Regions from separate parts of the Thermosipho sp. 1070 genome, predicted to be linked through region 1. Evidence: riboswitches for the same ligand, from Rfam matches in the RefSeq annotation. Region 1 holds a riboswitch; each other region holds the start of a gene.

Evidence for each region. A riboswitch is a leader RNA that binds a small molecule or an ion and turns the genes downstream of it on or off. The one in region 1 is predicted to bind cobalamin.
Region 2: it holds a riboswitch for cobalamin, as region 1 does, so the genes downstream of both, cobT (nicotinate-nucleotide--dimethylbenzimidazole phosphoribosyltransferase) here and Y592_RS01320 (ABC transporter substrate-binding protein) in region 1, are expected to answer to the same signal.
Region 3: it holds a riboswitch for cobalamin, as region 1 does, so the genes downstream of both, Y592_RS05040 (bifunctional adenosylcobinamide kinase/adenosylcobinamide-phosphate guanylyltransferase) here and Y592_RS01320 (ABC transporter substrate-binding protein) in region 1, are expected to answer to the same signal.

The regions. Positions count from the first base shown of each region.
Region 1 covers NZ_CP007121.1:266,984-269,247, reverse strand. Annotated here, with positions in the region: gene Y592_RS01325 (FecCD family ABC transporter permease) at 1-304, opposite strand, end outside; gene Y592_RS01320 (ABC transporter substrate-binding protein) at 301-1,182, opposite strand; cobalamin riboswitch at 1,241-1,432, opposite strand; gene Y592_RS01315 (1-deoxy-D-xylulose-5-phosphate reductoisomerase) at 1,424-2,264, opposite strand, start outside.
Region 2 covers NZ_CP007121.1:970,598-972,861, forward strand. Annotated here, with positions in the region: gene Y592_RS04810 (diphthine--ammonia ligase) at 1-405, opposite strand, end outside; gene cobT (nicotinate-nucleotide--dimethylbenzimidazole phosphoribosyltransferase) at 407-1,423, opposite strand; cobalamin riboswitch at 1,475-1,675, opposite strand; gene nagA (N-acetylglucosamine-6-phosphate deacetylase) at 1,654-2,264, opposite strand, start outside.
Region 3 covers NZ_CP007121.1:1,018,215-1,020,478, reverse strand. Annotated here, with positions in the region: gene Y592_RS05050 (adenosylcobinamide-GDP ribazoletransferase) at 1-92, opposite strand, end outside; gene cbiR (cobamide remodeling phosphodiesterase CbiR) at 82-699, opposite strand; gene Y592_RS05040 (bifunctional adenosylcobinamide kinase/adenosylcobinamide-phosphate guanylyltransferase) at 696-1,193, opposite strand; cobalamin riboswitch at 1,248-1,412, opposite strand; tRNA gene Y592_RS05035 (tRNA-Pro) at 1,439-1,515, opposite strand; gene Y592_RS05030 (GGDEF domain-containing protein) at 1,590-2,264, shown strand, end outside.

The DNA of each region.
Region 1 (2,264 bases):
CAAGTACTGCGCCAAATCCTGCGCCAGAAGATGTACCAATAAGGTATGGATCAACTAATGGATTTTTCATTATTGTTTGAAAAATATTTCCTACTAAAGCTAATATTGAACCAGAAATTATTCCCATTAAAATTCTGGGGAATCTTACATTCCATATTAAGAATTTAATTCTTTCATTTGGAGCATTGAATATATAAGAAACTGGTAATTTGACACTACCTATTGAAAGATTTAAGAATAAAATTAAAAGAAAGAAAACTGGAAGGATAATCCTCCCAGTTTTAGGATTAAGAAATTTTTTCATTTATTTCCTCCGTAAAAGAAATTATAGAATATATCAAGGTATTTTACTATATTGGGTGAGATTGAGCTAATATCATTTCCATCAATAATTAATACTTTGTCATTTTTAACGGCTTTTAAAGATGAAAAGAGTTTATTTCCCTTTATCTTTTCTTTTATTTGATTTGGATCACCATATCCTGCTATTATTATTACATCTGGGTTGTTTATAGTTAAGAATTCCCAATTTACAGAGAACCAACCGTTATTTCCTGTGTATGGTGCACAGATATTTACTCCACCAGCAATAGTAATGAGTTCGTTTATGTAGGAGCCCGTTCCTGCAGTCCATAAATCTTTTGTTTCATCGTTGGGTACTGTAATTGTAAAGAATACCTTTGGTCTTTCATTAAGTGGAATTTTTGCAGTTTTTGTACCATAATCTTTCAATTTTGATAAAATTTCATCTTTTATCATTTTTGCTTCTTTTTCCTTGCCAAACACACTTCCAAGTAACATTACGTCTCTTGCTACATCATTTAAGGAAACGGGATTAAGTACCAATGTTTTTATTCCAAATTTTTCTAATTTTTCAACTTCTGGAAGTTGAAACCCGCCAAAGATAATCACAACATCTGGGTTTAAAGACAAAATTTTTTCAATGTTTAAAGGTACCATATTTCCAATCTTTTCTGCGTTAAAGCTATCCCAATCTGTAACTCCGACTATTTTTTTGTCTAATCCAAGTTTTAATAAAAATTTAGTTGAACTTGGTGCTGCAGAAACGACTTTTTCAGGCGTTTTTTCAAAGACAACCAGTCTTCCTGCATCATCTACAATAGAAATTGAAAATGCAATAAAGCTAAGAACAACTAAAAACAAAACCCCTAGTTTTTTCATATCTTCACCTCCTGGTTATATTTAAAAGAAATCGACCACCTTTAGGGACCGTAAAGGTGGCTTTTTCCTTCTAAAAAAAGGTATCCCGACTCCCGGTTCATCCTACTTTCAGCGCCTTCCCAGGTTTTCCCCAGTGGCATTTGTACTGATTTCGTCCCCGGTTACGGTGGCGTCCCCGTGCCGGATTTTCACCGGCTTCCCTTTTTTTAGAAGAAATGTATCTCACGTAAATTATAACACATCAAAAATTATTTGCAATTTGCCTTGCAAGTTTATCTACTTCAAAAACATCTTCTAAATCCCTTATTTTGCCATTTATTTTTTCACATGTGTCTATAACTATCTTTGAGATATTGTGAAACTTTATTTTACTTTCCAAAAACATATTTACTGCAACTTCATCTGCTGCGTTAAAAGCTACTCTTTTTGCAAGATCTTTAATAATTTTTTTACCATAAAAAAAAGCGGGGTATTTTTCTTCACTTACCTCTGTAAAAATAAAATTTTCCTCTTTAAACTCTGGCCAATTTAGGTTTATATACATTCTCTTTGGATAAGTCAGTGCATATGAAATTGGTATTTTCATATCAGGGAATCCAAAGTGTATTTTTACTGTACCGTCTTTCAAGAAAACTGCACCATGAACTGTGCCCGTGGGGTGTATTAATACATCTATTGTGTCTAATTCAAATAATTCATATGCTTCAATTACTTCAAAGGCTTTATTTATCATAGTTGATGAGTCGACTGTTATTTTTTGTCCCATATTCCATACAGGGTGTTTTAATATTTCTTTTGGAGTGAGGTTTTCTATGTTATCATATTCTCTTATTGCGCCACCTGATGCGGTTATTAATATTTTTTCTACGTTTTCATCAAAAATCTGAAAGATGGCAGAATGCTCGCTATCAACTGGTATTAATTCTACATCTTTACAAGCTTTTTTTAACAATGGTCCTGCACAAACTAAGGCCTCTTTTGTGGCAAGGGCAAGTCTTTTTGTGAATTTAATTGCTTGGAATGTGGATATAACACCATTAAACCCAGGAATTGCCGCAACAACTATATCTGGGGTTGTTTTT
Region 2 (2,264 bases), 700 kb from region 1:
TCCAAGCAAGAGAAACTCTTTAACTATGTCTTTTCTTTTACGTTGCCAAAGGGGTTCAAATACTTTTACGTTTTTCTTTGAACATACGTTTTTTACCCAATCTAAGTGTGCTTGTAAATCAATATCTCCAAATATTCCAATACCACTGTATGCGTATTCTTCTAGGAATTTAAGAAAGTTTTTTTCATAGTTTTCCCAGCTACTACTTTTAGTTATAAGTGGTAGCCCCAAGCTTTTTGCTTGTTGTTCCAATATGTGTTTTGGTAGGCCGTGGGCCCTTGAATGAATCTTATCTTCTGATAACATTGTAAATAGATAATCAATCGTTGTAAATTTTTTAAGACCGTAGTACAAGGCAAGTGTGGAATCTTTTCCTCCACTCCATGAACAAAATACTTTTCCCATTTTATTGATCGCTTCCTTTTGAAACATTTGCAGATTCGAATGTAGCCATTTCCCTTATCATTTTTATCGCAGCTTCGATCAGGTACATAGAAAGTACCGCACCTGTACCTTCTCCAAGACGCATATCTAAATCCAAAATAGGTCTTTCGTTTATTGAATCTAGTATTACTTTATGTCCTTTTACTTTGGACTTATGACCAAAGAGGACGTAATCTTTTACCTTTTTATCTATATGATATGCTATGAGAAATCCCGCTGTAGTGGGAAAACCATCTATAACTACTGGTATTTTTTCTTCAACTGCTTGGAGTATAAATCCTGCCATTTCTCCTATGCAATAGCTCCCCACTTTTGAAAGGACGTCTATGGAATCTGATGGATTGGGATTGTTTACTTTTATCGCCTTTTCCACAACTTGTTTTTTTCTTTTTAGTTTTTCGTTGTCTATAGGAGTACCTATATCTAGTATTTCATCTAGATTAAATCCAAAAGCAGCTGCAATTGCAGTTGCAGTGGTAGTGTTTCCTATTCCCATATCACCTATAGCCAGTAAGTCTGCACCTTCATTAATTGCATCTTTTGCAATTTTTTGTCCATACTCTACGGATTTTAACGCATCATCTTTTGACATAGCAGGACCTTTTGTGAAATTTTTTGTACCATATCCCACTTTCTTTACTATTAAAGATGGATGTTGATCAAAATCATAGTCAACTCCTGCATCAACAACATAGACTTTTGCCCCCACGTGTTTTGAAAAAACGTTAATTGCCGCTCCTTGGTTTAAGAAGTTAAGGACCATTTGAAATGTTACTTCTTTTGGATATGCCGAAACTTTCTCTTCTACCACCCCATGATCTCCTGCAAATACATAAACCCTTTTGTCGTTAAAAAGTTCTGGAAGTTCTTTTTCTTGGATAAGAGAAATTTTTAATGCTATTTCTTCCAAGTATCCAAGACTTCCTACAGGCTTTGTGAGGTTGTTTAGTCTGTTGATGACTTTCTCCCTAAGTGTCATTTTATCCCCTCCTACAAACAAAAACTTCCACAAAAAGCCCTGAGCTTTTGTGGAATTTATACATCCAAGATAGGTTTCCCGGCTCCCGGATCATCCTACTTTCTACACCTTCCCAGGTTTCCCCCAGTGGTATTTGCAGATTTCGTCCCCGGTTACGGTTGCTGGGCAGCCCCGGATTTTCACCGGTGTTCCCTTTTCTTGGATGTTTTTAGTATAAATTTTCTCTAAAATTATACCACAGTATCTATAATATTTAGGTCTTGATTTAGTAACACAAACTTAGCATCATATCCTATTTTGATCCGTCCTGTGTCTATTTTTAAATTTTTAAGTGTGTTAAAAGAAGATACCCATGAGAGTTCTTTTAGAGAGCAATTGGTGGCCTTTTTGAAATTTTTGAGCCCATCTATGAATTTTAGTGTGCTTCCTGCAAGGGTTCCATCTTCAAGCCTTGCTATATTATCTTTTACCTTTACAAGAAGATTTCCCAGTGTGTAAATACCATCGCCAAGTCCTGTGGCTGATATACTATCTGTAATAAGGATAATTTTTTTTGCACCTAGTGTTTGGTATACTAATTTTAAAAATTCAGGAGATGAATGTACAAAATCTGCAATTATCTCAACGTACGGTTTGTGTAAAAAAACACCACCTACAATGCCAACTTCTCTGTGATGTAACGTAGATAGGGCATTGGGAAAGTGTGTAATTCTTTTAACATCAAGGTCAAAGAACTCTTTAAAAATCTTGTAATTTGCATTTGAATGTCCAATTGAAGGAACAATATTGTTTTTTCTTAATTTTTCCAGTAGATCCTTTGAATTGGGAAGTTCTGGTGCAA
Region 3 (2,264 bases), 750 kb from region 1:
CCGGGAATGTTTTTCATCCTTCTTCCAGAATATCTAACTTTAATTGGAATCCTAGATATAAACGCCAACGAAAGTAAAAAATCATAAATCAAAACTATCCCTCCAAAGAGTTAGTGAATGCAAAAAATCTCTTAAGTCAAATACTTCAAAACACACATACTCTAAATTTGGTGAATATTTCAACTTTTTCCTTATTACTTCCAAAGTATCTTTGTCCAATTTAAGATGGTCTTTCCCATTTGAAACACCCATGACATGGTATTCTATTGAATTTTTTAAAAAATTCTCCGTAACCTTTGTCCCAAGCAAATGATGTCCTATGTCAAAAACTGTCCTATCGTGTAAAAAAATATCTTCTTTCAAATTTTCAACTAATATCTTCTCAGATTTTTTTAAAAACACCTCTATACCATCTAACGGATGTACGATGTAATTTGAAATTTCCAATCTACTATTTTCAAAAAAACAAAAGGCTTTTTCAACGTTAAAAATACAATCTGTTGGTAAGTGAACGTTATACTCCAGATTAAATTCTTCTGCTATTTCCTTTAAATCTTCTATTTCGTTCAAAAAAATATTCTTTGTATTTGTATCCCAGCTAAACACCAAAAACTCCACAAAATCCACCTTATCTGCTATAACTTTTACATTTTCAAGATAAGTGCCTGGAAAAAGCCAAGAAGTAGTTCCTAACTTCACTTTAATTCCACCCCTATCCCCGATACCATCAAATAGACTTTTTGTGCTATCTTTACAATATCTTTATTTAAAAGTCCTAGTCTTTCTACATATTCTCTTACTTGTTTGTTTTCTGGAATTATTCCCCACCCCACTTCATTCGTAACACAAACCAATGTATAATCAACTTTTTTAATACTTTTTAAAAATTTTTCTAAATAATTTTCTATATCTTTCTTGTAATAGTAAAGATTTCCAAGATACGTGGTAATACAATCCAAAATAGCAAATTCATATTTTCCATTTAAACTTTCAATTACTTTATCTACTTCAACAGGTTCTTCAAAGGTGTCAAAACCTTTTCTTTCACTTTTATGACGGTTTATCCTATTTCTCATCTCTTCATCAAAAGGAACTCCTGTTGCAATAAATGCTTTTTTCTTGTAACGTCTTGAGAGTTCAAGCGCAAAACTACTTTTTCCAGATTTAACCCCACCAGTTACTAAAATAACCACCCTTTATCCCCCCAAAATAAAACAAACTTTTCCCACATTGCCCTAGCAATTGGGAAATATCATTTACTACAGGTAGGTCTCCCGGCTCCCGGATCATCCTACTCTCTGCACCTTCCCAGGTTTTACCCAGTGGCATTTGCAGATTTCGTCCCCGGTTACGGTTGCTGGGCAGCTTCGGATTTTCACCGAATTCCCTTAACCTGCAGTATTGAATATTTAAAAAATGGCCGGTAAAACCGGCCAACTGGTCGGGGTGACTGGACTTGAACCAGCGACCTCTTGCGCCCCATGCAAGCGCGCTAGCCAACTGCGCTACACCCCGTTATTCTACTTTATATTATATTACATCTAAAAAAATGTGTCAAATTATGCTAAAATACTTTTGGAGGGATTTAAATGATTAAATTTTATTTAAAGTACTTTCTATATACTCTTTTTATCTTTTTAATCTTGTTTTATATATTTTATTCTCTTGGCAATCCAAAAGGCATTGAAATTTCTAGAATAAATAATACAACTTTACCAAAAGTTATTATACTAAAGGCCTTTAAAACTATATCCTTTCAAATACCCGTACCTAAAAATTCAAAATACGTATTTTTTCCATTCATAGAAGGTTCTTCTTTTTCCATTAAAAACAACAATTTTCCAATATTTACATTTGGTCTTGGAAAATCTGGACGTACGTGGTATACTCCATTTTTGATACCTATACCAAAGGGTGTAGATGTTCTTACTTTGGAAATTTCAGGAGTTTATTCAATAGGTCTTGGAAAGTTCTTTTTTATAAACGAATCAGAAATATGGAAATATTCTATTTTGAAGTTCCTAACCGACAACTTTTTAAATATTTCAATTGGTCTTATTTCAACATTGGGTTTTCTTTTGTATTTACTTTCGAAAAACACCGGAATAACTAGACAAAAAGCGTATAAATATTTTGCGTTTTCTAGTTTTTTGGCAATTATATGGTTATTGGATGTTATTAGCTTCGAACACTTTTTCTATCCACTTAGGAAATTATTTATTTCCTGTGCTTATCTCTCATTTACGTTTTTAATACGCGGGATC